3 regions of the Streptomyces sp. NPDC048415 genome follow, and region 3 is predicted to be linked to each of the others. Evidence: riboswitches for the same ligand, from Rfam matches in the RefSeq annotation. Region 3 holds a riboswitch; each other region holds the start of a gene.
What was found. A riboswitch is a leader RNA that binds a small molecule or an ion and turns the genes downstream of it on or off. The one in region 3 is predicted to bind S-adenosylmethionine.

Region 1 (7,422 bases), on a different contig from region 3:
CTGCGAACGGCGCTCAACAACCTCACCAGGGCGGGCCACTTACGCCGAGGCCGCGAACACCTGGCCGACTCGGCCAGTCCCCGCTGGATCACTCGAACGTGGTTCTCGCGCACGGCGCGGGACGACGACTGGTGGGCGGCGTTCACGCGAGGCGACGTACCGCAGGAGCCGCCGGAACCCCGGGCCGGACCCACCCGCTCCCGCGCGTACATCCTGCTGGCGGCGCTGGGCCGTACGACCCCGGCGCTGTCCCTGTCCCACAGGGACTGCGCGGACCTCGCGCCCCTGCTCACGGAGTGGTTCGCGAGGGGAGCCACCGACGAGCACGTACTCCAGTCCCTGACCGGGGGTCTCCCGACCCCGGTCCACAGCCCGGCAGCCCTCGTCCGCACCCGCCTGACGACCAAGCTCCCGCCCGAGCCCGTACGGGAGATCCCACGCCCACCCCTCCGCGTACTGGAGTGCGCGAAGTGCGGGGCCCCAGGCCGCCCGGAAGCCCTGCCGGGCGGCACCTGCGGCCCCTGCCGGGGCGAGGCCGAGCCTCGCCGCCCCGCCGCGCCCGTGGCGTCGTCCACAGTCCGCACCCGCGTGGCTGACATCCGCGCCGCAATGGCCGATCGCAGACAAGGAAGCCGAACGTGAACGGGGGGGCGAAGACCGCCTCCCCCGCCCGTCCCGCGGAGGGTCAGCTCAGGGTCTGGAGGGCCGCCGGGTCATACGCGCCCAGCTCCCCGAAGCGCCCGTCGAGGACCTTCGCGGCCCACTCCGGGTCCTGGAGGAGCGCGCGGCCCACGGCGACGAGGTCGAACTCGTCGCGCTCCAGGCGGTCCAGGAGGTTGTCGAGGGCGGCCACCGAGGCGCCCTCGCCCTGGAAGGCCTTGAGGAAGTCGCCGTCGAGGCCGACCGAGCCGACGGTGATGGTGGGCTTGCCGGTGAGCTTCTTGGTCCAGCCCGCCAGGTTCAGGTCCGAGCCGTCGAACTCCGGGTGCCAGTAACGTCGCGTGGAGGCGTGGAACGCGTCCACGCCGGCCGCGGCGAGCGGCGCGAGGATCGCCTCCAGCTCCTCCGGGGTCTCGGCGAGCCGGGCGTGGTACGCCTCCTGCTTCCACTGCGAGTAGCGGAAGATGATCGGGAAGGACGGGGACACCGCGGCACGGACCGCGGCGGCGATCTCCGCCGCGAACTTCGTACGGGCCACCGGGTCACCGCCGTACGCGTCCGTACGGCGGTTGGTGCCGGACCACAGGAACTGGTCGAGCAGGTAGCCGTGCGCGCCGTGCAGTTCGACACCGTCGAAGCCGACGCGCTCGGCGGCGACCGCGGCCTCGACGAACGCCGCGATGACGTCGTCCAGGTCCGCCTGGGTCATCGCCTTGCCCGCGTCGGCCGTTCCGTCCAGGCCGATCCCCGACGGGCCCACCACCGGCGCGTCCGCGAACGGCGGTTCCCCCGCCTTGCGCACCATGCCGATGTGCCACAGCTGCGGCACGATCTTCCCGCCCGCCGCGTGCACGGCGTCGGCGACCTTCGCCCAGCCCGCGAGCTGCTCCTCGCCGTGGAAGCGCGGGACACGGTCGCTCTGCCCGGCCGACTCGTGGCCGACGTACGTGCCCTCGGTGACGATCAGACCGACGCCCGCGGCGGCACGGCGGGAGTAGTAGCCGACCACGTCCTCGCCGGGGACGCCGCCCGGGGAGAACTGCCTCGTCATCGGCGCCATCACGATCCGGTTCGGGACGGTGAGGCCGTTGAGGGAGACGGGGCGGGAGAGGATCTCGGCCGCGCGGGAGGCGGAGGCGGTGGCAGTCACGTAGGGGGCTCCTCGGGGAGGTCGACCAGGCGTCGAGCAGAGAGGGTCAGGACATTCCGGGCGGTATGTGCACATGCATCAACCGTCCGTCAACGTCAACTGCCTCGCCCGCCAGGGCATTCCGCGGCCCTGAGGCCTGCTCCTGTGATCCCGGCCACGCCCCGAACGCCCGAGGGCGGCACCCCTTGAGAGAAGGGGGGCCGCCCTCGAAACGTAAGGACAGTGATCAACCAGAGGTCGATCAGAAGTCCATGTCACCGCCCGGCATGCCGCCCGGAGCGCCGCCCGCGGCGGCCTTCTCCGGCTTGTCGGCGATGACGGCCTCGGTGGTGAGGAACAGCGCGGCGATGGAGGCGGCGTTCTGCAGGGCAGAGCGGGTCACCTTCGCCGGGTCGATGATGCCTTCGGCGATCATGTCGACGTACTCACCGGTCGCGGCGTTCAGGCCGTGGCCGACGGGCAGGTTGCGCACCTTCTCGACGATGACGCCACCCTCGAGACCACCGTTGACGGCGATCTGCTTGAGCGGGGCCTCCAGGGCGAGCCGCACGGCGTTGGCGCCGGTCGCCTCGTCACCCTCGAGGTCCAGCTTCTCGAAGACGGAAGACGCCTGGATGAGCGCGACGCCACCACCGGCGACGATGCCCTCCTCGACGGCCGCCTTCGCGTTGCGAACGGCGTCCTCGATGCGGTGCTTGCGCTCCTTGAGCTCGACCTCGGTGGCGGCACCGGCCTTGATGACGGCCACGCCGCCGGCCAGCTTCGCCAGACGCTCCTGGAGCTTCTCGCGGTCGTAGTCCGAGTCCGAGTTCTCGATCTCGGCGCGGATCTGGTTGACGCGACCGGCAACCTGGTCCGCCGAGCCCGCGCCGTCGACGATCGTCGTCTCGTCCTTGGTGATGACGACCTTGCGGGCGCGGCCCAGCAGGTCCAGACCCGCGTTCTCCAGCTTGAGGCCGACCTCCTCGGAGATGACCTCGCCGCCCGTGAGGATGGCGATGTCGCCGAGCATGGCCTTGCGGCGGTCACCGAAGCCCGGGGCCTTGACGGCGACGGACCTGAAGGTGCCACGGATCTTGTTGACGACCAGGGTCGACAGGGCCTCGCCCTCGACGTCCTCGGCGATGATCAGCAGCGGCTTGCCGGACTGCATGACCTTCTCGAGGAGCGGCAGCAGGTCCTTGACGTTGCTGATCTTCGAGTTGGCGATCAGGATGTACGGGTCGTCGAGGACGGCCTCCATACGCTCCATGTCGGTGGCGAAGTACGCCGAGATGTAGCCCTTGTCGAAGCGCATACCCTCGGTGAGCTCCAGCTCCAGACCGAAGGTCTGGGACTCCTCGACGGTGATGACGCCTTCCTTGCCGACCTTGTCCATCGCCTCGGCGATGAGCTCGCCGATCTGGGTGTCGGCGGCGGAGATGGAGGCCGTCGAAGCGATCTGCTCCTTGGTCTCGACATCCTTCGCCTGCTCGAGCAGGGCACCGGAGACGGCCTCGACGGCCTTCTCGATACCGCGCTTGAGAGCCATCGGGTTGGCGCCGGCGGCTACGTTGCGAAGGCCTTCGCGGACCAGCGCCTGGGCCAGGACGGTCGCGGTCGTCGTGCCGTCACCGGCGACGTCGTCCGTCTTCTTCGCGACCTCCTTGACCAGCTCGGCGCCGATCTTCTCGTACGGGTCCTCGAGCTCGATCTCCTTGGCGATGGAAACACCATCGTTGGTGATCGTGGGGGCGCCCCACTTCTTCTCGAGGACGACGTTGCGGCCCTTGGGGCCAAGGGTGACCTTGACGGCGTCGGCGAGCTGGTTCATCCCGCGCTCGAGACCGCGCCGTGCCTCCTCGTCGAACGCGATGATCTTGGCCATGTGAAGTGGTCCTCCCGGACGGGGTGGATTGCTCCGGATCGCGCCCGCGCCCGCGACGGACGGCCTGCAAGCCCTGCGGTTCCTTGCCCCACAGGTCTGCGGACCTCACTGGCACGATCCAAGTTCTGTCACTCTCACTAGGAGAGTGCTAACGCCAATGATTAGCACTCGACACCTGCGAGTGCAAGCGCCTCTCGCCAAGTGGAGACGCACGAGGGGCCCGCGTCCCTGGTGGGATGCGGGCCCCTCGGCGTGAGTGCGTCGGTGGTCGTTCGCGCCGGGATCAGACGGCGAGCTTGACCATGTCCGCCTGTGGACCCTTCTGGCCCTGCGAGATCTCGAACTCCACTCGCTGACCCTCTTCAAGGGTGCGGTAGCCGTCCATCTGAATCGCGCTGTAGTGCACGAAGACGTCCGCACCACCGTCGACCGCGATGAAGCCGTACCCCTTCTCCGCGTTGAACCACTTGACGGTGCCCTGAGCCATGCCTAACTCCCCTATTACTGGCCCTTGCACAGATCCGCACTTCGCGGATCCGGGTCAGACCTCACCCCCCAACGATTGGGGGTGTGCGCCGGAACGCGTCGACCGCGGCTGAATGTATCTGTCCAACTGCCGTCTGCAACAGGTCAATCGGACGAGAATTCTGGGCACGGCCGATCGGGAATATACGGAGAATTCGCGAAGATTCAGGGCAAGTCGGGCCCCATAAATGCCATGAAAGGCTTAAAAAGATGGGGACTTTGGCTACTTCTTGTCTGCTGCCGGGCAAGGACTCATATGCGTCCGGCATAAAACTGGCATAGAAAGCGAAGCAGGTTCCCCAACTGTACCGTGCTCAACCAAGCAGAATTGCCCCCTCCGCTTCTCTCACGGAGGGGGCAATTCGATGAACTCTGGGTGACGAGCATTACCTTCGGTAACGGACTCACCGTGTGTGACGGTCAGCCTCCGGCGACGGCCGGGATGATCGAGACGCCCGCGCCGTTCGGCGTCGCCGTCTCCAGCCCCTGCTCGAACCGCACGTCGTCGTCATTGACGTACACATTGACGAAGCGGCGCAGCTTGCCCTGGTCGTCCAGGACGCGGGCGGCGATACCCGTGTGGTTCTTCTCCAGGTCGGAGATGACCTCGGCGAGGGTGGTGCCCTCGGCGCTCACCTCGGCCTTGCCGCCGGTGTAGGTGCGCAGGATGGTGGGGATGCGGACGTTGACGCTCATGATGCGAGGCCAGCCTCTCGGAAGGAGTCGAGGTTCGGGCGGATGGTCGCGGTGAGGCCGGTGTCCGAGGCCACCGCGTCCAGAGTCTTGAGGCCGTCGCCGGTGTTCAGCACGACGGTGGTGAGGGTCGGGTCGAGGACGCCGTTCTCGATGAGCTTCTTCGTCACGCCGACCGTCACACCGCCCGCCGTCTCGGCGAAGATGCCCTCGGTCCGCGCGAGCAGCTTGATGGCGTCGACGATCTGCTCGTCGTTCACATCCTCCACGGCACCGCCGGTGCGGCGCGCGATGTCGAGCACGTACGGCCCATCGGCCGGGTTGCCGATGGCGAGCGACTTGGCGATGGTGTTCGGCTTCTGCGGCCGTACGACGTCGTGCCCGGCCTTGTAGGCGACGGACACCGGCGAGCAGCCCTCGGCCTGCGCGCCGAAGATCTTGTAGGGCTTGTCCTCGACGAGGCCGAGCTTGATCAGCTCCTGCAGACCCTTGTCGATCTTCGTGAGCTGCGAGCCGGAGGCGATGGGCACCACGAGCTGGTCCGGGAGCTTCCACCCCAGCTGCTCGCAGATCTCGTACGCGAGGGTCTTGGAGCCCTCCGCGTAGTACGGGCGCAGGTTGACGTTGACGAAGCCCCAGCCCTCGCCGGCCGGGTCGCCGATCAGCTCGGAGCAGAAGCGGTTCACGTCGTCGTAATTGCCCTCGATGCCGACGAGCTCGCCGCCGTACACCGCGGCCATGACGACCTTGCCCTGCTCCAGGTCGTGCGGGATGAACACGCAGGAACGGAAGCCGGCACGGGCGGCGGCGGCGCCCACGGCGCCGGCGAGGTTGCCGGTGGAGGAGCAGGAGAGCGTGGTGAAGTCGAAGGCGCGGGCGGCCTCGATGGCCTGGGCGACGACGCGGTCCTTGAAGGAGTGCGTCGGGTTGCCCGAGTCGTCCTTGACGAAGAGCTTGCCGGCGTCGACGCCCAGCTCACGCGCCAGGTTGTCGGCCTTGACGAGCTTGGTCCAGCCGGGGTTGATGTTCGGCTTCTCGGCGACGTCCGCGGGGACAGGCAGAAGGGGCGCGTAACGCCAGATGTTCGCGGGGCCCGACTCGATGCGCTTGCGGAGTTCCTCGGTCTCGTAGGCCGAGAAGTCGTACGCGATCTCCAGCGGGCCGAAACACTCCTCGCAGGCGAAGACCGGGCCGAGCGGCACGCGGTGACCGCATTCGCGGCAGGAGAGCGCCGCGGCGGGACCCAGATCGACGGAGGTCGCGGAGTTCGTGGTGCTTGCAACTGTCTGCGCAGCCATGGAGGCGAGGCCCTTTCTCCTCATCTTCCTCACGACGCACTTCGCCGTGAGACGGATTTGGCACCTTCCCTAGCCGGGAGCCTCGCGACGACGACGCAGTCGTACGAGACCGGCTGGAGGGTTGCCGGGGCTTCATCGGGCCGTATCCCTCTGCCCCTCTGGATGAGCGCTATTCGGTTGTACGGGGATGATCTACGCAATGCGATGGTCATCCGCGTTGTTCAAGACTGTAACCGAAGGCCAGGACAGTTGAGATAGTCGTCCGAACCGCGAGATGGATCACACCGTGCGAGACGGGGTGATCAGACAGTGAGGAGCCGCAGACTGTGCTGGAAGAAGTTGAGCGCTGGCTGAGCACACGCTCCTGGTCCGCGACCGATCGCCCGCTCCACAAGCTCATGGCCGCCAAACGCACCACCGGGTCGACGGTCAGTGTCGTACTGCCCGCCCTCAACGAGGAGGAGACGGTCGGCGAGATCGTCGCCGTCATCCGCCACGACCTGATGCGGCAGGTGCCCCTCGTCGACGAGATCGTCGTCGTCGACTCGGGCTCGACGGACCGCACCTCCGAGGTCGCCGCCGCCGCGGGCGCGCGCGTCGTGCACCGCGACGACATCCTGCCGCGGATACCGACCGTCCCCGGCAAGGGCGAGGTCCTGTGGCGCTCGCTGCTCGTGACGAGCGGGGACATCGTCTGCTTCATCGACGCGGACCTCAAGGAGTTCTCGTCCGACTTCGTCTCCGGGATCGTGGGCCCGCTGCTCACCGACCCGGGCGTGGACCTCGTCAAGGCCATGTACGACCGCCCGCTCGGCTCGGCGGCGGGCCAGGGCGGCCGCGTCACCGAACTGATGGCCCGCCCGCTGCTGAACATGCACTGGCCGCAGCTCGCCGGCTTCGTCCAGCCGCTCGGCGGCGAGTACGCGGCCCGCCGCTCCCTGCTCGAACAGCTGCCGTTCCCCGTCGGATACGGCGTCGAGCTGGGCATGCTCGTCGACGCGCTGCACCTCGTGGGCCTGGACGCCCTCGCCCAGGTCGACGTCGGCGTCCGCAAGCACCGCCACCAGGACGGGCAGGCGCTCGGCCGGATGGCTGCCGCGATCTACCGCACGGCCCAGCTGAGGCTGGCCCGGGGCCATCTGATCCGTCCGTCCCTCACCCAGTTCGAACGGGGCAGGGACGGCTTCGAGCCGCGCACCCACTCCGTCGATACGGAGGAACGCCCTCCG
Region 2 (7,422 bases), on a different contig from region 3:
CGGCGCCGGAGAACTTGCCCGCGTTACGGGTCGGGTTGGGGGTCTTCGCGACTTGGGTGATGTGGTAGGCGATGCCGGGGTTGGGCCCGAAGTAGGCGTCGATCTTCCCGCTGGACAGCGCCAGATGGACGCTGTTGTTGTCCTGGAAGTACTTGACGGTGAACTTCTTGCCTTCCTTCGCCAGCTTCGCCTTCCACTCCAGCAGGATCTTCTCCTGGTTGGTGCCCGCGCTCACCGAGACGGTCTTGCCGACCAGGTTCTTGTAGTCGCCGTCGAAGTTCCAGGTGCTCTTCTTCGGCACCTCGAAGGCGAGGTTGTCCTGCCGGTAGGAGGCGAACTCGTACTTCTTCTTGCGCTCCTCGGTGTCGGTGACGTTGGAGAAGGCGACATCGACCTTGCCGCTGTCGATGCCGACGAACAGGTTCTCCCAGGTCGAGTTCTTCACCTCGGGCTTGAGTCCGAGGACGGCGGCCACCAGCCGGCCGAGGTCGGGTTCGGCGCCGGTGAGGGTCTTCTGGTCCTGGCCCACGTACGCCAGTGGCGGGAATCCCGCGGGCAGGGCGCCGACGCCGACGACCAGCTTGCCGCTCTTGGTCACCGTCTTGGGCAGCTCGGCGCTGATGGACTTCACCTCGGAGACCTTGAGGCCGGTCTGCTGCGCGGCTCCGTTGGACAGCGCGCCCACGGTGACCGTTCCGGACGCCGCGCTGTCGGACTTGGTGGCCGCGTCGCTGTCGCCGCCGCACGCGGCGAGCCCGGTGGCGAGGGCGGCCACGGCGGCGGACGCGGTGAGGCCGCGAAGGAGTCTGCTGGGCTGACGGAGGGTGCGCATGGTTGTCCTTGTTCGGTGAGCGGTGAGGGTGTGGGGGACGCGATCCCGGGCGGGTCGCGGGCTGAGGGGGTAACCGGCCGGATCGGAGCACGGGGTGAGCGGCGGGATCAGAGCACCTTGCTCAGGAAGTCCCTGGTCCGTTCGTGTTCCGGGTGCTCCAACACCCGGGCGGGCGCCCCCTGTTCGACGATCCGGCCGCCGTCCATGAAGACGATCCGGTCCGCGACCTCGCGGGCGAAGCCGATCTCATGGGTGACGATGACGAGGGTTGCGCCGCTGGTGGCCAGGTCCTTGATGACGGCCAGCACCTCGCCGACCAGTTCGGGGTCGAGCGCGGAGGTGGGTTCGTCGAAGAGGATGACTCCGGGCCGAAGGGCGAGGGCACGTGCGATGGCCACCCGCTGCTGCTGGCCGCCCGACAACTGCCGTGGATAGGCGGCGGTCCTGTCGCCCAGGCCGACCCGGGCGAGCAGTTCGCGCGCCAGCTCCTGGGCCTCGGGCTTTTTCAGCCGGCCGGTCGCCACCGGGGCAGCGGCCACGTTGTCCAGCACGGTCAGGTGCGGGAAGAGGTTGAAGTTCTGGAAGACGAAGCCGATCCGGCTGCGCTGGGCCAGGATCGCCCGCTCGCTCAGCTCCTTGAGCCGCTCGCCGTGCCGGCGTACGCCGATCAGCTCGCCGTTCAGGCTGACATGACCGATCTCGGGCTTCTCCAGGTGGTTGATCACCCGCAAAAGCGTGGACTTGCCGGAACCGGACGGCCCGATGATCACTGTGACCTCTCCGGGCTGCACCTCCAACTCCACGCCGTCCAGCACCCGTTGGGTGCCGTACCACTTGTGTACCTCATGGACCTCGACCGCGGCCGGACGGATCCCGAGCGTCTCGGTGGTCATATCGCCGTCTCCCTTCGGACACGGGCCCGCAGGTCACGCAGCCCGGTGCGTACTTGTTGCCAGGGGGTCGGCGGCAGGGTGCGCAGCGCGCCCCGCGAGAAGTACCGCTCGACGTAGAACTGGGCGACGGACACGACGCTGGTGAGGATCAGGTACCAGACGGTGGCGACCAGCAGCAGCGGCACGATGTCGCCGGGGTAGGTACTGCCCATGCTCTGCACCGAGCCGAACAGGTCGAGCAGTGACACGTAGAAGACCAGCGAGGTGCCCTTGATCAGACCGATCAGCTGGTTGACGTAGTTCGGAGTGATGGACCGCAGGGCCTGCGGGAAGACGATCTTCGTGAACTGGTAACCCTTGGGCAGACCGAGCGCGGAGGCGGCCTCGTGCTGGCCCTGGTCGACGGAGAGGATGCCGCCGCGCACCACCTCGGAGGCGTACGCCGCCTCGTTCAGGCTCAGGCCGACGACCGCGACGACCATGTCGGTGGCGAGGCGGGACTCGTCGAAGCTGAAGAAGGCGGGGCCGAACGGCACTCCGAGGCTCAGCGTCTTGTAGAGCGCGCTGAAGTTGTAGAGGAACAGCAGGACCACGATCAGCGGCACCGAGCGGAACAGCCAGGTGTAGACCCAGCTGACGGCACGCAGCACCGGGCTGCGGGAGAGTCTGCCCAGCGCGAGCAGGATGCCGCCGAGCAGTCCCAACACGGCGCTGTACAAGGCCACTTCGAGGGTGATGAGCAGTCCGTCGAGGATCGTCGGCCGAAGGAACCAGTACCCGAAGCGATCCCACTGGTAGAACGGGTTGGACACGAGTCCGTGCCCGACCTGCGCGACCAGCACCAGCACGACGGCCGTGATGATCCAGCGACCGGGGCGCCGCAGCGGAAGAACGCGCTGCGCCGCCAACGGACGTGGTTCGGCGGGGGATTCGGAGCCAGGGCTCGCCTCCGCAGGGGGCGCTGATCCGGAGGACACAGCGATGCCGGGATGTTGACTCATGAAGGGGCTCCAGCGAATTCGGACACCCCGGACCGGGCAGGCGGCGGGACGGCACCGCTGAGCGCAAACGGCTCGGCGGGACGAGGCGCACGGCGGCGCACGGCGCGGGGGCTGGCGGGGAGGGTGAGCGAACACCGCGAAGCGGTGCACGTCAGGGATTCAGAGAACCGTCAGCCTTGACAGTGGGCGCGGCACGAGGCGGTACACAGCGCGCTGTTGACGCGGAGCAGGTCGACGCTGCGGTTCGCGCACAGCAGTACGCAGCGGGGCCGCCGTGCGGCCGTCCCCTGTGCTGCGTACATCGCCGTCACCGTCACTTTTCCGGCCGCTGGGGCCTCGCGCTTACCGAACATCATCCGGTCCGGTCGTCACCTGGGGCACCCCACCGCGATGCGAGGGTTGCCGGCCAGCGAGCCAGGGCTTGTCGCTGACACTCATGACCGATCTGCGGCGTAAGTTAGGCAGGTACCCAAAAGAATGTCAACGCTCAACGGCCCGGATGACCACCTGGTGAGACTGCGTCTCGCCGTCTTGACGGCCTCACCGGGCGCACCGACACTGGCGGGGACGGTCACGATTGTCAGCGCCGCTCGGGCGGGGTTCCCCTGCTCGTGCGGTCATCGGCCCCGGCCCGCTGGCAGGCAACCCTTCCACCGCGACGGGGTGCCCCGGGTGACGACCGGGTTCCGCCGGTGCGGCGGGACAAGCGTGGTCTCGCGTCTCGCGAGCCCCGAGTGTGAGACCGGTGGGAAGTTTGCCCAGGAACGGCTTGACGAGGCGCCTGCACATCGATCTGTCGCGTGTCTCCAGCGCCTACTAGTCCGCTCGACCCGGACCGGTACGAAGCGCAGTCACTCCGTTCCGCCGCGGTGCCCACAAGGCGGCCGTGGCCTTCGCATCCCCTGGAGAGTCATGCCCGAGACAATGTCGCACGCCTCGAACGCCGGCAGTTCCAGCACATGTACCCCAACTCCGTGCGCTTCCGGCTCACTTGACGCGATCCCCCGTCCGCGGGTCGCCGCGCCGTCCCTCCGCCCGCACCGTTTCCGCAGCCGTATCGGTATCGGTCTCGCCGGTGGCTTCTATCCGGCACCGCACCGCTATCAGCTGTACCTGTCCGCGGGCTGTCCGCTCTCGCTGCGCGTCTCGATCACTCTCGATCTGCTGGGCCTGAGGGACTCGGTCGCCACGAGCACCCTGGTGTGTCCCGCCGACACACCCGACACGCTCGCCTCCCTGCGCAGGGCCTACGAGGCCACGTGGCACCACTACGACGGTCCGCTGACGGCGCCCGCGCTGTGCGACCGGTGGAGCGGACGCGTCGTCAGCAATCACACGCCCGACATCCTGCGCGACCTCGCGGGTCTGCTGTCCGGCCGCGACGAGTCCTGCGTCCATTCGCTGCGTGCACCGGCCCTCGCCGCGGACATCGACGCCCTGCGTGACCTCCTCGAGCAGGACCTCGCCCCGACCGCTCGACCCGAGGACCGGTCGGCGGCGCTGGACCTGCTCGAGCGTCAACTTGCCTCAGCTCCCTATGTGTTGGGCAATGAACTGACCGCCGCGGACGTAGATCTGTGGGTGGCGCTCCTCCACCTCGACCCGGCCGACGCGCTGGCCCCGTACGCGAACCTCAGCCAGTACGTACGACGCCTCGACGCCCACCCGGCCTTCGCCCCGCATCGTGGATGAGCCGGCCGGGCATCCCTGACTGATGGAGCCGAGGGACGCCGGCCCGGCACAGGGGCCATGACCCTGTGCCGGTCGCCCGGCTTCGAACCCGGCGTCCGCTTCGAGTCCACCGATCTGCTGCCGCACACCCGGCTCATCGAACAGGGCCATGCCACCGCCCCCGCTTCCGGGGACTTCGGTTTGAATAAGAAGTCCGATGTCCTGAAGTGATGTCACACTCCAGTCCGCCGGCGCCCTCCTGGACACAGACATCACAGGAGGCCTCGTATGGACCGAGAGAAGGTTCGTTTCGCCAGCGGTGGCACGGAGTGTGCCGCCTGGCACTATCCGGGGACCAACGGCGTGTGCGTGATCATGGCCGGGGGCTTCACGGTGGCCAAGGAGCCGGGTACGGATCTGTTCGCGAGACGGTTCCATGATGCCGGGTTCGGCGTCCTCGCCTTCGACTACCGCGGTCTCGGGGAGAGCGGCGGGCTGCCGCGCCAAGTCCTCACTGTCAGGGGGCAATTGGATGACTGGCAGGCCGCGATCGCGTTCGCGGCGACCCTCCGGGGAGGCCGGTCCTGAGGCAGTCGGACATCCGCCGCGACGCCGTTCGCATGCTGCGCGCGGCAGGCGCCGACACCGATCTCCTGCTGGCCACGGCCGAGCGTCTGCCCGGCTTCACGCGCCCCACCCTCGTGGTCTGGGCCCGCGAGGACCGCGTCATGCCACCCGAGCACGGCCGACGCCTCGCCGAACTCCTCCCCCACGGACGACTGGTCGAGATCGCGGACAGCTACACGCTCATTCCCCTGGACCAGCCGAAGGAACTGGCCCGAGTCGTCCGCGAGTTCACATAGAGCGTCGGAGCGCACAGAGTGCACAGGGTGCACAGAACGTCAGAGCGCGGTGCGTGATTCGAGGTCGGCGCGGGTGTCGTCGCCGTAGACGCCCGTCTCGTCGCCCCGGATGCCGTACCAGAGTTGGAAGCGGGCCACGGCCTCGGACAGGGTGGCGTCGTAAGTGCCGCTGGTGCTGCCGTTGTCGTACACGTTCGGGATGCGCAGGAGCCGTTCCTGCAGTTCCGTCACCGCGGGGCCGCTGTCTCCCTCCCGGAGGGTGCCCGCGCGGTCCGGATCGGCGGCCCGGGAAGGGGCTTGCGCGGCGGGGGTTGTGGTCGGGCGAGCACCGCTCTGCGGTACGTCGCCCTTGTCGCCGCCGGGGAGCAGGAGCGCGAGTGCGAAGCCGACCAGTGCCGCCGCCGTCACCGCGACGACCACCGCGGCGCGCCGCAGACCGGCGCCACGACCGAATCCAGGCCCATGCCCCGGCCCCGGCCCCGAGCCGGGTCCGTGCCCGGGTATGGGCGGAAGCTCCTGGGTCTCGTCCTCCTCCGGCGGCGGCAGAAGCCGTGTCGTGGTCGCCGGGACCGCGACCGACTCATACCCGTCGTCGGGGTCGGCGGCTCCCCTCTCGTTCTCGCGTACCTGGCTCAGCAGTTCCGCCAGCGTCTCCGAGCGGCGGCGGCGCTGGACATGAGTGGGTTCGAGGGCCGGGCGCCTCTCGGGCTGCCCAGGGCCGTGCGGTATTGACACACCGCTCTCCTTCCGTGCGCGCGGTCTCCCGCCATCCCCGTGGAGTGATACGAGGGCGGGGGCCCGCGAGTTCAGTGATGCACGGCACTCCAGCAAACGATCGATATGCTCAATTCGGTAAGAGTAGTTGAGCGTTTGAGCGTCACCGTGCTAGAAACCGCCGTCATGACGACTCGTTGGTCACGCCGTGGCCTCCTGGCAGCGAGCAGCGGCGCCGCGCTCGCGCTCGGGGCGCACACCACCGCCGATGCCACTTCCCTCCCCTCCACCGAGATCACCGAGATCACCGAGGCCTCCGAGAGCTCCGAGGCCGCGGACGAGTTCGCGACCCTGCGGGCCACGTGGCGCACCCTGATCCTGGGCGAGGGATTCAGCCCCACCGCCGACCCCTTCAAGACCCGGCTCAGCGAACTGGGCACGACCGCCGCCCAGTTGCGGTCCGTGATGGCACCGGTGTCCGGCTCACTCTGGCCGGACCTGGTGTACGCCGACCCCGAGCCCGACACCGACCAGGAGTCGTACGGCTACTCGGCCAACATGAGCTCCAGCTTCAGCAGGCTCAGCACACTCGCCCAGGCCTACTCCCAGCAGGGCACCGGACTCACCGGCGACAGCGGACTGCGCGACGACATCCTCACCGGCCTCGATCACCTCTACTCCGAGGTCTACAACGAGAACCAGACCCGCTACGGCAACTGGTACAGCTGGCAGATCGGCGCGCCGCAGGCGCTGCTCGACGTGTGCGTGCTGATGTACGACCAGCTGGCCGCCACGCACATCACCAACTACCTCAACGCCGTCGACCATTTCGTACCCGACTCGGCGGTGTCCGCCTACAGCGGGACGAGCACGGGCGCCAACAGAGTCGACCTGTGCCGGGTGCTGGCGCTGCGCGGCGTCGTCGGGGCGAGCTCCGCGAAGCTCGCCCTGGCCCGCGACGCGCTCTCGCCGGTCTTCCCGTATGTCAGCAGCGGGGACGGGCTGTACACCGACGGCTCGTTCATCCAGCACACCACCGTCCCCTACACCGGTTCCTACGGTTCGGTGATGCTGGGCGGGCTCGGGATGCTCTTCGCGCTGCTCGCCGGGTCCAGCTGGGAAGTCACCGACGCCAACCGCCAGATCGTCTTCGACGCGGTGGAGAACGCCTGGGCGCCCTTCCTCCACAACGGTCTCGTCATGGACGGCGTGTCCGGGCGGGCGATCAGCCGGGGCCTGTCCGCGTCCGACGCCAAGCAGATCCAGCAGGACGACCATCTGCGCGGTCATCCGATCCTCGCCTCGATCGTGCTGCTCGGACAGGGGGCGAGCAGCACCGAGAACGCCCGGTGGCGCGGGCTGGTGAAGGGCTGGATACAGCGCGACTACTACAGCCCGCCCATGAGCGATCCCGCGCTGGGCCTGACAAGTCTGGCCCGGCTCCAGGG
Region 3 (7,422 bases):
CGGTGGCGGCAACGACCTCTTGGCCACGCACTTCCACATGTCGATCAATGCGATCACCTGGTTCGTCCGGATCGCGTTCTTCGTCGTGCCGATACTCGTGTTCGTCGCCACCAAGCGGATCTGCCTCGGCCTCCAGCGCCGCGACCGGGACACGGTGCTGCACGGCCGCGAGTCGGGCATCATCAAGCGCCTGCCGCACGGTGAGTTCATCGAGGTGCACGAGCCGCTGAGCCAGGACTCGCTGTACACGCTCACCGCGCACCAGCAGTACGCCCCGGCCGAGATCGGCCCGACGGTCGACGAGAACGGTGTCGAGCGCAAGGTGAAGGGCCTGCAGAGGCTGCGCGCCAAGCTCAGCAAGGGCTACTACGGGGAGGCCCACCAGATCCCCAAGCCCACCGTCGAGGAGTACAAGGAGATCGCGAGCGGCCACGGCCACCACTGATCCCCTGACCGGTCCTTCCTGACCGATTCCTCGTCGATCGCCACGGCAGGAGCCCTCGTCCATTGCATGGACGGGGGCTCTTTGCCGTCCCCTGGCCTGGATAGGGTGGTCCCATCTACAGGAGTCCCTTTCGGGGACGGACCCAGGAGCGGCTTATGAGCGCTGTGAACCCCGCTGGAGGCGACACCGCGGCGGGCCGTTCCTGGCCCGAGGTGCTGAACGGCCTGCTCGACGGCCGGGATCAGAGCGCGGACGACACGGCCTGGGCGATGGACCGCATCATGCGCGGTGAGGCGACGGACGCGCAGATCGCCGGGTTCATGGTGGCGCTGCGGGCCAAGGGCGAGACGGTCGAGGAGATCTCCGGGCTCGTCCGGACGATGTACGAGCACGCGAACGTGATCGAGGTGCCGGGACCGACGGTGGACATCGTCGGTACGGGCGGCGACGGTGCGAAGACGGTGAACATCTCCACGATGTCCGCGATCGTCGTCGCCGGGACCGGCGCCAAGGTCGTCAAGCACGGCAACCGGGCCGCGTCCTCGGCGTCCGGTGCCTCGGATGTCCTGGAGAAGCTGGGCGTCAATCTGGAGCTGACGACCAAGCGGGTCGCCGAGGTGGCCGAAGAGGCCGGGATCACCTTCTGCTTCGCGGTGAAGTTCCATCCGGCGCTGCGTCATGTGGCGCCCGCGCGCGCGCAGTTGGGGATCCGGACCACGTTCAACGTCCTCGGGCCGCTGACGAATCCGGCGCGGGTGCGGGCGCAGGCGGTCGGGGTCGCGGATCCGCGGCTGGCGCCGATCGTGGCGGGCGTCTTCGCCGAGCGCGGCAACTCCTCGCTGGTCTTCCGCGGCGACGACGGGCTCGACGAGCTGACCACCACGGCGACGTCCCGGGTCTGGGTCGTCCGCGACGGCAAGGTGACCGAGGAGCGCTTCGATCCGCGCGATGTGGGGCTCGACCTTGTTCCGGTGTCGGCGCTGCGGGGCGCTGACGCGTCGTACAACGCGGATGTCGCGCGGCGGTTGCTGAACGGGGAGCGCGGTCCCGTACGGGACGCGGTGCTGCTGAACTCGGCGGCGGCGCTGGTCGCTCTGTCGCCGGGCGACGCGCCCCTCGTGGATCAGCTGCGCGCGGGGATGGCGATGGCGGCGGACGCCATCGACTCGGGGGCCGCGAAGCGGGCCCTTGAGCGGTGGGTGGCGGCCAGCAACGCGTGACGCCGGCGGGCGGCGCGGGGAGGGTTTTCGCCCCCGCCGCCCCTACCCTTCCCGTATCTGGGGGGGCTCCGCCCCCCAGACCTCCCTTGTCGCGCTTCGCGCTCGTCCTCAAACGCCGGACGGGCTGAATCAGCCCCTCCGGCGTTTCCGCTCCGTCCCGCGATGCGGACGCGGGGTTGCGTGCGGAAGATCGTGTGGCAGGATGCTGGGCAGGTCATGAGCGACAGCCATCAGGCCCCGGCCGGCTGTCCGGCAACCCTCCGTCCGTGGCGGGGTGCCCCGGGTGAGGACCAGGTCGTAGGCAGCGAGGTCTACGGCAAGCGCGGACCCCTCGCCCTCTTTTGAGTGGACACAGCCCAGGGGTCCTGGTCGTTCGAGGGAGCCTTCTGTGAGCAAGCGAATGCGATAGGGCGTAGAGCCCCGCCTCCGCATACCCCTTTTCACCTTTCCCGAGCCGTAGACGCCCTGTCCGGGCTGTCCGGCCCGGTGATTCCGCCTGCCTCTCACAGGAGCTCGCCATGTCTGTCTCCACCGCTGCCGCCGACCAGACCGTTTGTGCCCCTCTGCCGGTTCTGGGCCGAGATGTCACCGTCCCGCTCGTCACCGGTGGCGAGGTCACCTACGCCGCGCTCGACTACGCCGCCAGCGCCCCGGCCCTGCAGCGGGTGTGGGACGACGTCGCCGCGTACGCCCCGTACTACGGCAGCGTGCACCGCGGGGCCGGGTACCTGTCCCAGCTGTCCACCGACCTCTTCGAGAACGCCCGCAAGGCGGTCGCCGAGTTCCTGGACTGCCGGGACCGTGACCAGGTGGTGTTCACCCGGTCGACCACCGACTCGCTCAACCTGCTCGCCGCCGCCCTTCCGGCCGACTGCCAGGTCTTCGTCTTCGAGACCGAGCACCACGCCTCGCTGCTGCCCTGGCGGGATGCCCGGGTGACGTACCTGAACGCCCCGCGCACCCCCGACGAAGCCGTCGCCACTCTGGAGCGCGCCCTCGCGGGCAGGGACCCGTACGGCCCGGCGCTGGTCTGTGTCACGGGCGCGTCCAATGTCACCGGTGAGCTGTGGCCGGTGCGTGAGCTCGCCGCCGCCGCCCACGCGCACGGCGCGCGCATCGTCCTGGACGCCGCCCAGCTGGCCCCGCACCACCCGGTGTCCGTCCGCGACCTGGACGTCGACTGGGTCGCCTTCTCCGGGCACAAGCTGTACGCGCCCTTCGGTTCCGGCGTCCTCGCGGGCCGATCCGACTGGCTGCTCGAGGCCGAGCCCTACCTCGCGGGCGGTGGCGCCAGCCGGAAGGTGTCGCGGCGGGAGGACGGGGGAGTGGACGTGGAGTGGCACGAGAGTGCCGCCCGTCACGAGGCCGGATCGCCCAATGTCATCGGCGCCTACTCGATCGCGTCCGCCTGCAAGGCGCTGACGGAGGCCGGCTTCGACACGCTGGTCGACCGTGAGCAGCAGCTGATCGCCGTTGTCCGCGCGGGCCTCGCCGAGGTCCCCGAAGTGCGCGTGCTCTCCCTCTTCGGCGACGACGCCCCGCGGGTCGGCGTCATCTCTTTCGTCGTCGAGGGCTGGAACAGCTCGCACTTCGCCGCCGCGCTGTCCGCCGAGTACGGCATCGGCGTCCGCGACGGCCTGTTCTGCGCCCACCCGCTGGTGCGCACCCTCCTCGGCAGCGACCCGGGGACCCAGGGCGAGTGCGGCGCCCCCGAGGCCGCGCCCGGCGAGAAGTCCCTCAACGCCATCCGCGTCAGCTTCGGCGCGGGCACCCCCGACGAGCACGTCGAGCGCTTCGTGGGCGCCGTGAAGGAGCTCGTCCAGGACGGCGCCAAGTGGAACTACCGTACGGAGGAAGGGCGTTGCGTGCCCGCGGTCTGACCCTCCGACGAGCACATGGCGTATACGCTCCCCCTCAGCGGCCGTACGGCGGACAGGGGAGCACGGGGTGCAGGCGCTGCGCGAGACGGATCCTCGGCGGATCGGTCCCTATGAAGTACTGGGCAGGCTCGGCGCGGGCGGCATGGGCGAGGTCTATCTCGCCGCGTCACGGGCCGGACTCCGCCTCGCCGTCAAGGTGGTGCGGACCGAACACGCCGAGGACCGTACCTTCCGTGCGCGGTTCCGCCAGGAGGTGCGGGCCGCGCAGACCGTCGGCGGGACCGGCACGTACACCGCGCGCGTCGTCGACGCCGACACCGAGGGCGAACGGCCGTGGATGGCGACGGAGTTCGTGGACGGCCCGAATCTGCGCGATGCCGTGCTCGACCACGGCCCGCTGCCCGAGGACGCGGTCCGCACGCTCGCGGCCGCGCTCGGCGAGGCCCTCGCCGCCATCCACGCCAAGGGTCTGGTGCACCGCGACCTCAAGCCGTCCAACATCCTGCTCGCGCCCGACGGTCCGCGCGTCATCGACTTCGGGATCGTACGGGCGCTGGAGGCGACGGCGCTGACCAGGACCGGGGCCGTCGTCGGCTCGGTCGGCTACGTCTCGCCGGAGCAGATCCGCAACGGCGCCGAGGTGGGGCCGCCCAGCGACGTCTTCTCGCTCGGCGCGGTCCTCGCGTACGCCTCGAGCGGGCGTGAGCCCTTCGGGGAGGGCCAGGACTCGGTGATCCTGCTGCGCATCCTGACGCGGGACTTCGACCTGACCGGGCTGCCGCAGGCGGTGCTGCCGCTGGTGGAGTGGTGTCTGCGGGCGGAGCCCGAGGAGCGGCCCACACCCCAGGACGTCGTCGCGGCCGCGGGCCACACCGGGCGATCCCTGGGTCAGAGCACCCGCCCGGGCTGGTTCACGACGGCTCCAAAGCCCCCGGAGGGCGACGAGCGCTGGCTCCCGGAGCGGGAGTCGCAGGAGCGCGGGAGCCGCGTCGAGTACGTCGCTCCGGTGACGCTCACCCATGCCCCGGCGCCGGCCGACACCCCCGTACCGGCGTCGCGGCGGGGCGCCCTGCGGTTCCTGGCGGGCGGGGCCGTGGTCGCCGCCGGGGCGGGGGCCGGTGGCTGGTGGTGGCTGCGGGACAGGGGCGCCGAGGGCGGGCGGAGCACGGCGGGCGGTCCCGGCTCGGGGGCGGTGACGCCCACGGTCGCACGGCAGTCGACGGGAGCCGGCTGGCAGTACGAGACCGGCGGGCTCGGCGGGCGGCACGGTGCCTGCGTCGTCCCCTCGTCCGACGGCGGCCGGTTGTACGTCGGGGGCGCGGACGGCGCGCTGCACGCCGTCTCCCCGGACGGCAAGAAGCTCTGGCGCACCCAGCTGAGCGGCAGTCCGGTCATGCCGCCTCTCGCCACGGCCGACGGCGCCTACTGCCTGACGGAGGACGACGGGGAGGGGGCCGCCGAACTGTACGCGGTCGGCCCGGGAGGCCGTGTCCGGTGGAAGCGGACGATCAACGGGGGCGGCAGTCAGTTCCCGGTGGCCGCGGGCGGCCTTGTCCTGGTGACGACCGGCACGGCCAACAGCGGCAGCGTGCGCGCGTACACCTCCGACGGCAGGGTGGGCTGGGAAACCCCCACGCCGGGCGGCCCGACCAGCGAGCCGGCCGCGGCGGGCGGCACGGCGTACGTCGGCACCTTCGCGGACGCGGTGGTCGCCCTGGACGTCAAGGACGGCAGGCGGTCCTGGGCGGTCCAGGCCGGGATCGACACCGGACGGCCCACGCCGGTCGGCGACACCCTGGTCGTCGGCTCCGGAGGCGAGTACTCGCTGCACGGCGTCAGTACGAGCGGCCGGCGACAGTGGCAGAGGCGCAGCGACGAGGTGGGCGGCAGCAGGTACTTCACGTCCGTCCGGCTCGGCGACCTCGTGGTCACCTCCGCCTCGGGAACCGTGGTGGCCCTCGACCCGGCCGACGGATCCACGGCGTGGACCTTCAGCTCCCGCAGCGACTCGCAGGCGTACAGCGATCCCACGGTCGTGGCGAACACCGTCCACGTATGCCTGGGCTCGCGGCTCTACGCACTGGACCGGCGCGGCAAGCAGCTGTGGAAGGCGTCCTTCGACGGGGCGGAGGGCGCCTCGACCCACCGTCCGGTGATCCGCGGCAAGCGCGCCTACCTCGCCACGAACCGGGGTGTCGCCGCCCTCGACATCAGCGAGTAGGCGTCAGGAATCCAGCCCGATCGCGAACGCCGCCTCCAGGTCGTGCTGGGAGTACGTGCGGAACGCGACGTGCGTGTCCGTGCCCTCCACGCCCGGGATCTTGCTGATCTTGCCCGGGATGACGTCCGCCAGGTCGTCGTGGGCCTTCACCCGCACCATGGCGATCAGGTCGTAGGTGCCGGTGACGGAGAAGACCTCACTGACGCTGTCCAGCGCGGCGATCGACTCGGCGATCTCGGGAATCCGGTCCACGCTGGTCTTGATGAGGACGATCGCGGTGATCACGGCTGGTTGTCTCCCTCGGGGGCCGTCACTGGGGCCTTCACTCTAGTCGTACGGCCGAAACGCACCCACGCGTAGACGAAGCCGAGGGAGAAGCCCACCAGGTGCGCCAGATAGGCGACCCCCGGCCCTGACGTGTCCCGGCCCGCCGCCAGCCACTGCAGGGTGACCCAGAACGGCAGCACCACCCAGGCCGGGAAGCGCAGCGGCAGGAAGAAGAGGAACGGGAAGAGACTGGTCACCCGGGCCTTGGGGAACAGGTACAGGAACGCGCCGAGAACAGCGGAGATCGCCCCGGAGGCGCCGACCAGGGACTGCTGCGAGGTGGCGTTGGCGGCGGCGTAGCCGAGCAGGGCGAGATAGCCGCAGCCCACGTAGAAGAGGGCGAACTCCACATGGCCCATCCGTTCCTCGGCCATCGCCCCGAAGACATAGAAGAAGAGCATGTTGCCGAGGAGGTGAAGCCAGCTGCCATGGATGAACAGGGCCGTGGCGGGGGTGAGCGCCTCTCGCGGGGCTCCGCCGAACAGCTCGGTGGGCACCACACCCCAGCGCCGGAAATAGGCCCGCTGGACGACCAGCAGCTCATCCCCTGTGCCGTACACGGGATCGAGGCCCGCCGCCGGGCCGATCACGAAGATCAGACAGCACAGGGCGATCAGCCCGTACGTCACCGGCGCCGACTGACCCCGCACCGCCCTGCCGACCGCCGTACTCCAGTTGCTGATCATGGTGCAGAGCATGGCGTAACGGGACCGATGCGCACAGATCGCCTCGCCGCCGTGGACGGCCGAGCGTCGAGTACCCGCCAGGCCGTAGGGTTACGAGCCACACGCACCAGGGAGACTGGCGCTGGACGGACACTGGAAGGAAAGCGACTGCCACATGACGGTTCCTCTGCCGGACGCCAAGACTCGCTGGCGCTGCGCGCTGTGCGGCAACCTCACGCGTTTTGACGTGACCCGGTCGTCGAAGGTCGTCGAGTATGTGCACCTCGACCTGGCCGGTGAGCCGAAGGTCGAGGAGCGCGAGGTGGTCAGTGAGACCATCGAGTCGGTGCGGTGCCGCTGGTGCAACGCGGTGGATCAGGTGGAACTCGTGGACAGGCCGGGCGCCGGCTCCTGAGGGAGCGGGCCCCGCACAGGTATTGGGGTGACTGATGGTGGAGACCACAGGCGGGGAGCCGGACGACGGCACCGCTGAGGTGCTCGACCGTCCGCTGCCCGACGGCGTGCGCAGAAGAGTCGTTCAGATCGTCTCCGACGGGTTCGGTGGGCTCACCGTCCCGGAACTGCCCACCCAATTGCGGCAGTACGCCCGGTTCGCTCCCAATCGCCGGGCCAAGTTCGCCGGTAACGCCATGGCCTCGGCGCT

Region 1: it holds a riboswitch for S-adenosylmethionine, as region 3 does, so the genes downstream of both, thrC (threonine synthase) here and AB0D27_RS36395 (aminotransferase class V-fold PLP-dependent enzyme) in region 3, are expected to answer to the same signal.
Region 2: it holds a riboswitch for S-adenosylmethionine, as region 3 does, so the genes downstream of both, AB0D27_RS26295 (amino acid ABC transporter permease) here and AB0D27_RS36395 (aminotransferase class V-fold PLP-dependent enzyme) in region 3, are expected to answer to the same signal.

What each region holds. Positions count from the first base shown of each region.
Region 1 is NZ_JBEZKJ010000129.1:9,573-16,994, forward strand. It holds gene AB0D27_RS41295 (hypothetical protein) at 1-642, shown strand, start outside; gene AB0D27_RS41300 (NADH:flavin oxidoreductase) at 686-1,810, opposite strand; gene groL (chaperonin GroEL) at 2,052-3,677, opposite strand; gene AB0D27_RS41310 (cold-shock protein) at 3,961-4,164, opposite strand; gene AB0D27_RS41315 (MoaD/ThiS family protein) at 4,623-4,898, opposite strand; gene thrC (threonine synthase) at 4,895-6,193, opposite strand; SAM riboswitch class I at 6,211-6,362, opposite strand; gene AB0D27_RS41325 (glucosyl-3-phosphoglycerate synthase) at 6,520-7,422, shown strand, end outside.
Region 2 is NZ_JBEZKJ010000045.1:7,024-14,445, forward strand. It holds gene AB0D27_RS26285 (ABC transporter substrate-binding protein) at 1-832, opposite strand, end outside; gene AB0D27_RS26290 (amino acid ABC transporter ATP-binding protein) at 940-1,725, opposite strand; gene AB0D27_RS26295 (amino acid ABC transporter permease) at 1,722-2,726, opposite strand; SAM riboswitch class IV at 3,060-3,168, opposite strand; SAM riboswitch class IV at 3,296-3,441, shown strand; gene AB0D27_RS26300 (glutathione S-transferase C-terminal domain-containing protein) at 3,639-4,418, shown strand; gene AB0D27_RS26305 (hypothetical protein) at 4,476-4,628, shown strand; gene AB0D27_RS26310 (hypothetical protein) at 4,686-4,985, shown strand; partial or broken gene AB0D27_RS26315 (alpha/beta fold hydrolase) at 5,045-5,260, shown strand; gene AB0D27_RS26320 (peptidoglycan-binding domain-containing protein) at 5,300-5,995, opposite strand; gene AB0D27_RS26325 (polysaccharide lyase 8 family protein) at 6,161-7,422, shown strand, end outside.
Region 3 is NZ_JBEZKJ010000088.1:9,466-16,887, reverse strand. It holds gene AB0D27_RS36405 (cytochrome bc complex cytochrome b subunit) at 1-445, shown strand, start outside; gene trpD (anthranilate phosphoribosyltransferase) at 601-1,665, shown strand; SAM riboswitch class IV at 1,878-1,994, shown strand; gene AB0D27_RS36395 (aminotransferase class V-fold PLP-dependent enzyme) at 2,184-3,545, shown strand; gene AB0D27_RS36390 (serine/threonine-protein kinase) at 3,613-5,766, shown strand; gene AB0D27_RS36385 (Lrp/AsnC ligand binding domain-containing protein) at 5,770-6,051, opposite strand; gene AB0D27_RS36380 (rhomboid family intramembrane serine protease) at 6,048-6,779, opposite strand; gene AB0D27_RS36375 (hypothetical protein) at 6,934-7,173, shown strand; gene AB0D27_RS36370 (NYN domain-containing protein) at 7,208-7,422, shown strand, end outside.